Regions from separate parts of the Bowmanella denitrificans genome, predicted to be linked through region 1. Evidence: predicted binding sites of a transcription regulator. Region 1 holds the regulator's gene; the other holds the start of a gene.

Region 1 (3,416 bases):
CAGTTGTTCCTTACTAGGGGACATGATGATGCTTCCTGATTGAAATTAGTCATTGTCAGTGCTCTGGCACTGAACTATGTTAGGCGGAATTTAGTGGAACGTCATTGGAGAAAAATATGGATATACTGTTTGACTACATTTTACGTATTGAGACCTTTCTACTGATTTTTGTGGTGGTGGTATTAAAATCCGCCATTATCTTTGTCCCTCAGAATCGGGCTTATCTGATTGAGCGATTTGGTAAATACCAGACCACCCGCGAAGCCGGACTGAATTTTATCGTACCTTTTATTGACCGGATTGCCGCCGACCGCTCGCTGAAAGAGCAGGCCGTGGATGTGCCGGAACAAAGCGCTATTACCCGTGACAACATCTCTCTTAAGGTGGATGGGGTGCTGTATTTCCGGGTGCTGGATCCCTACAAGGCCACCTATGGGGTGGATGATTATATCTTTGCCGTGACTCAGTTGGCGCAAACCACTATGCGTTCAGAGCTGGGTAAAATGGAACTGGATAAAACCTTTGAAGAGCGTGATCAACTTAACACTAATATCGTATCAGCCATAAACGAAGCCTCTGGCCCCTGGGGCATCCAGGTGATGCGCTATGAAATTAAAGACATTGTGCCACCGCATTCGGTTATGGAAGCTATGGAAGCGCAAATGAAGGCGGAACGAGTCAAAAGGGCACAGATCCTGGAATCTGAAGGTGACAGGCAAGCGGCTATTAACCGTGCCGAGGGTGAAAAAGCTTCAGTGGTACTGGCCGCCGAAGCGGACAAAGCAGAGCAGGTGCTGCGCGCTGAGGGTGAAGCCAAAGCTATTCTGGCGGTGGCAGAGGCGCAGGCCGAAGCATTGCGACTGGTGGGCGAAGCGGCCAACACAGAACAAGGCCAGAAGGCGATTCAACTGGATCTGGCCACTAAGGCCATTGAAGCCAAACAAGCCATTGCTAAAGAGTCCTCAGTGGTGTTGCTACCAGACAGTGGGACTGATGCCGCGTCAATGGTAGCGCAGGCCATGACCATTATCGAGAATATAAAAAAGGGGTAACCGATGGACCTACTGAATCAGCATCTGGCCGAGAGTCTGATGGTGTTAGGCCTGGCACTGCTGGCCGTTGAAGTACTGATCCTGGGCTTTGCCACCTTTGTGTTGTTCTTTATTGGCCTGGCAGCGCTGGCCACCGGGCTGATGATGTATCTTGGCTTGCTTGGACAGGATATGTTCAGCGCTCTGGCCAGCCTCGCCGTGTTGAGTGCCTTGTTTGCGTTGTTGTTGTGGAAGCCGCTAAAAAATATGCAGGCGAAAGGAAAACCGGTACAGGTACAAAGTGATCTGATCGGGCATCAGTTTGCAGTTACCGAGGCACTGCAGCCAGGTAAGAGTTTTGAGTATCGTTATTCAGGTATTGCTTGGCAGGTACACAGTCAGCAACATTTAACAGCTGGGCAGACGGTGCAGGTGGTTAAAGTGTCGGTAGGGCGTTTGGATGTTGCACCTGTGCAGGACGTGTCGTGATAAATCTTCGTCTGGCCCAGGCGGGCAATGAGGATAAAAGTTACTTCTGGCGGCATTATCAGCAGGCCATGCGTGGACATATTGAAAGTCAGTGGGGATGGGATGAGAACTGGCAGCGTCAGGATTTTGCTAAGCGCTGGCAGGATAATCAAAATCTATTGGTGGTATCTGGCCACCTCAATCTTGGTTATATTCAGCTCTGCCAACGTCCAAAGCATGGCCTATATATTACGATGCTGATTATGGCACCACAATGGCGCAATAAGGGAATTGGACGTAGGTTGCTATTGCAATTGCTTAAGGTCTATCAGGCTCAAGAGTTAACACTCAGGGTGTTTCGTTGTAATCAGCAAGCTCTGCAATTTTATGTAAATGCTGGCTTCTGCGTAAGTGCGGAAGAACCGGACTTTTATTTGTTGCAGGCAGGGGCAAAGGCGTTGCAAACGGCCCAACCGGAAGTCAGGCTCGCTTAACGTTATTTTCAGTCTTCCTCGGCTTCCACTGCGTCAACATCAATACCCATTTTTTCCATAATTTTGCGTGCTTCTGCCGGAATACGATGAGGATTGTCTTTCTGCAGATCGGCATCATTGGGTAGGGGTTGCCCGGTAAACGCATGCAGAAATGCTTCACACAGCAACTCCGAATTCGTGGCGTGACGTAAATTGTTGATCTGTCTGCGCGTCCGCTCATCGGTTAGTACTTTGAGTACGTTCAATGGAATGGACACGGTAATTTTTTTTACCTGCTCGCTCTTTTTTCCATGCTCGGCGTAGGGATGAATATACTCGCCATTCCATTTAGCCATGTTTCTGCCTGTTTTATTTTAAGTTAGATGGCAAAATTCTAACCGCTGGCAGGATTCAGTCAATCTGGAAGTCCAAACATCTTGATGTCTGGGCGGAATACAAGTAGATTTAGCCATCTAAACGTCCAAAATCCAGAGCTTATTCCAGGAGTCACTATGGTTTCCTATGCCCAGGGCATTGATGCGCTGAACAATTCCTTGTCTGAATTGCGCAATATCAATGTGTCTTTTGAATTTTTCCCGCCTAAAACTGAGCAAATGGAACAAACTCTGTGGCATTCAGTGCAGCGCCTGGCACCCCTTAAGCCAGCTTATATGTCGGTGACTTATGGTGCGAACAGTGGCGAGCGGGATCGTACCCATGATGTGGTGAAACGTATCCAGGCCGAGACCGGTGTGGCGGCCGCGCCACATTTGACCTGTGTGGATGCCAGCCGAGAAGAGCTTAAGCAAATCGCCCATGACTACTGGCAGGCTGGTATTCGTAAGATTGTTGCCCTGCGCGGTGATTTGCCTAAAGGCGTGGACAAAACCGAGCTGTATGCGGCGGATCTGGTGGCGTTACTGAAAGATGTGGCGGATTTCGATATTGCCGTGGCGGCGTATCCGGAAATTCACCCTGAAGCGCCTAATGGCCAGTTTGACTTGCTGAATCTGAAACGTAAGGCCGAAGCCGGTGCAAGTTCGGCTATTACGCAGTTTTTCTTCGATGCCGAAGTGTTTCTGCGCTTTCGTGACCGGGCCGCAGCCGCAGGAATAGATTTGGAAATCATCCCCGGTATTTTGCCGGTAACGAATTACAATACTCTGGTGCGTTTTGCCGGTATGACCAATGTGCATGTGCCAAACTGGTTGCATAAGATGTATGAAGGTCTGGACGATAATGACCAGACCACCCGTAATCTGTTGGGTGCCAGCATTGCTATGGATATGGCGCGTATTCTGGCCAAAGAAGGGGTGCGTAACTTCCATTTTTATACGCTGAATCGCTGTGAGCTCAGCTATGCGATTTGTCATATGCTGGGTTTGCGAGCCGACTAAGTAAACATTAGTTTGACAGACACACAGAAAGGCATCAGGGGATGCCT
Region 2 (3,416 bases), on a different contig from region 1:
ACAGAGACACAGAGGTCACAGAGAAAACAAAACCCCCAATATAAGCTAGTACAAACTCCGTGTTCTCTGCGCCTCAGCGGTGAATAATGGCTTCGGCAAAGATACGTTGTCACCGCAGAGACGCAGAGGTCACAGAGAAAACAAAACCCCAAATAGAAGCTAGTTCACTCTGTGTTCTCTGTGCCTCTGTGGTTTTTCTAAACTAATGCATACCCAAGACAAAAAATGCCGTTCACCAAGTGAACGGCATTTCAAACAATCCGGCTCCCGGCAGGGAGCAAAAATCAATGCAAAATGCGGGTCTTAATCGTGCCTTCAATTGTCATTAAACGCTGAAACGCCTGGTCAGCGTCATCAGAGTCCACATCAATTACCACATAACCAATTTCAGGATTGGTTTGCAGATACTGGGCGGCGATATTGATATCCATCTCGGCAAAGGCCTGGTTGATCTTGGTCAGCACGCCGGGAATATTGCGGTGCACATGCAGCAGGCGTGAGCGGCCGCGATGCTCCGGCAATGATACTTCCGGGAAATTGACCGCCGACAGGGTAGAGCCGTTGTCGCTATATTTAGCCAGTTTACCGGCCACTTCAATGCCGATATTTTCCTGCGCTTCCTGAGTAGAGCCACCCACATGTGGAGTCAGCAGTACATTATCCAGGCCACGCAGCGGCGACATAAATTCTTCGTCATTGGATTTGGGCTCGACCGGGAACACATCAATGGCAGCACCGGAGAGCTTTTTCTCTTTAATGCTGTCGGCCAGGGCATCGATATCCACTACCGTACCGCGTGAAGCGTTAATTAAAATCGCCCCCTGCTTCATGGCATCCAATTCGGCCGGGCCTATCATATTTTTGGTTTGTGGGGTTTCCGGCACATGCAGGCTGATCACGTCTGAGGTTTTCAGCAATTGATTCAGGCTTTTGATCTGGCGGGCATTGCCCAGTACCAGTTTGTCTTCGATATCGTAAAACTGCACGCGCATACCAATATGCTCGGCCATAATGCTGAGCTGGGTGCCGATATGGCCGTAGCCGATAATGCCCAGGGTTTTGCCGCGCGCTTCAAACGAACCCACCGCACTTTTGTCCCAACCGCCGCGATGACACTGGGCATTTTTCTGCGGAATACCGCGTAGCAGCAGCAGAATTTCGCCTAGCACCAGCTCCGCTACCGAACGGGTATTAGAGAAGGGCGCATTAAACACCGGAATACCACGGCGCTGGGCGGCATCTAAATCCACCTGGTTGGTGCCGATACAGAAGCAGCCAATGGCCACCAATTTCTGCGCGGCATCAATCACCGACTCAGTTAGCTGAGTGCGGGAGCGGATACCGATAAAATGCACATCCTGGATTTTTTCAATAAGCTCGGCTTCGGGAAGGGAGGTCTTCAGGTATTCGATATTGGTGTAGCCGTTGGCTTTGAGGGTTTCCAGGGCGCTTTGGTGCAACCCTTCCAATAACAGAATACGGATCTTGTCTTTTGGCAGTGACACTTTGCTCATCGAACTTTCCAACTTGGTTTGCGTGCTTTGGGATTGAATGGCGCAGGCTTGATACCGGCCTGTTCATTCTGCTTAATAGGCGTCTGGACGGCTAAAATAACAGAACTGAATGCTTTGGAAAAGGGAATTTTGCTGCGTTTTCGGCCAGCGCCCAGGGCGCCGGCATAATCCGGCTCAGAGTTGCTTGACGCCACCTGCACCTGCAACCAGCACAATATCGGCCCCGCGCCGGGCAAATAGGCCATTGGTTACTACCCCGGCAATCTGGTTGATCTGGCCTTCCAGTTCCACCGGATTGAGGATGGTCAGGTTATGTACATCCAGAATCACATTGCCATTGTCGGTTACCACACCCTGGCGCCAGACCGGATCACCGCCCAGTTTGACCAGTTCACGGGCCACATAGGAACGGGCCATGGGGATCACTTCCACCGGCAGCGGGAATTGCCCCAGTACATCCACTTGTTTACTTTGATCAACCACGCAAACAAAGGTTTTTGCTACTGCCGCGACGATTTTTTCCCGGGTCAGGGCGGCGCCGCCGCCTTTGATCATATGTTTATGCGCGGTGATTTCATCGGCGCCATCCACATAGATATCCAGGCTATCAACATTGTTGAGCTCAAATACTTCGATACCCAGGGCTTTCAGTTTGTTGGTGGAATCTTCAGAACTGGATACCGCACCTTGTACTTTGTGCTTTATATTACCCAGCCCTTCAATAAAGTAGGCCACGGTTGAGCCCGTGCCGACACCCACAATGGCATCGTCTTGGATAAAATCCAGTGCGGCCATGGCCGCGGCTTTTTTTAGTTCATTCTGGTTCATGGTTCGGTCCGGCTTTTTCAGCTATGGCTATATCATCCCTGAATGTTATTGGCTTTGGAAATGAAAGATTTTGTCGGGCGTTATAATTTTATGCATAGGGATATCCCAGGGCTGCACGGGTAAGCTATCGCATTGCTGGCAGTTATGTGCCAGGCCCACTACCTCTACATTGGCTGGCTGGCGCTTAAGCGGGGCCAGGGTGCGATCATAATAACCGCCACCCATGCCCATACGATTGCCCTGCTGGTTAAAGCCCACCAGTGGGGTAAACAGCATATCCAGTTGACCAACCGGGCACAGGCCCGGACATTCCAGGCGAGGCTCGGCAATACCATAGCGATTGGCAATCATCAGGCTATCGGCCTGATAGCGCATAAACAGCAGGTTGCCGGCACAAAAAGGATGCAAGACCGGTAAATACACAGCTTTGCCTGCTTTCCAGCAATGCTGAATGACTTGTGCAGGGTCCAGTTCGCCGTCATTAGCCAAGTACAGGGCCACATGGCTGGCCTGTTGAAAGGATGCCAATCGCTGGCATTGCTCAAGCAGAGCGGCGGAGGCCTGCTGTTGTTGTTGCGGGCTTAATGCCTGGCGCTTGCGACGCAATGCCTGGCGCAGGGCCTGTGGATTATGCGTATTCCTTAGCTTCAAGCCTGTCTACCAGTAGAGAAATAATGGCCTGTTTTTCCATGGGTTTGCTTAAAAAGTCAAGTTCGGCGGCCTGCTGCTGCCCGGCAATATCACGTAAATGCAAATCCGCAGATAACATTACTACGGGCAGCTTGGGATGCTTCTTACGCACCAGGCTGGCGGCTTGCAAACCGTTCATGCCGGGTAAATTCATATCCATAAACACCGCGTCAGGTTCGAACTGTGCCATTAATTCAAAGGCCTGCTCGGCGCTGTCGGCCAGTAAACAGAGCAGCCCCAGACTGCTGAGCATGGCTTTGGCCACTTCCTGATTTATCGGGTCGTCTTCAACCACCAGTATCTGCTGATTTCTGTAAGCTTGCGGCAGCTCCAGCACCGAATCACTGTTTTTGCGTATCGCCAGTCGCAGCGGAAACTGCACTT

The links. The regulator MetJ, encoded in region 1, represses methionine synthesis genes. The targets are predictions, from matches to a motif close to TAGACGTCTAGACGTCTA.
Positions count from the first base shown of each region.
Region 2: the regulator MetJ is predicted to act here: its motif matches at 1,591-1,608, upstream of serA (phosphoglycerate dehydrogenase).

Region 1 covers NZ_BAAAEI010000028.1:88,093-91,508, reverse strand. The annotation lists gene ABD028_RS20835 (cupin domain-containing protein) at 1-24, opposite strand, end outside; gene ABD028_RS20830 (SPFH domain-containing protein) at 117-1,052, shown strand; gene ABD028_RS20825 (NfeD family protein) at 1,056-1,520, shown strand; gene ABD028_RS20820 (GNAT family N-acetyltransferase) at 1,517-1,993, shown strand; gene metJ (met regulon transcriptional regulator MetJ) at 2,002-2,328, opposite strand; gene metF (methylenetetrahydrofolate reductase) at 2,485-3,369, shown strand.
Region 2 covers NZ_BAAAEI010000015.1:58,776-62,191, reverse strand. The annotation lists gene serA (phosphoglycerate dehydrogenase) at 285-1,514, opposite strand; gene rpiA (ribose-5-phosphate isomerase RpiA) at 1,689-2,342, opposite strand; gene ABD028_RS13850 (5-formyltetrahydrofolate cyclo-ligase) at 2,388-2,993, opposite strand; gene ABD028_RS13845 (hybrid sensor histidine kinase/response regulator) at 2,971-3,416, opposite strand, start outside.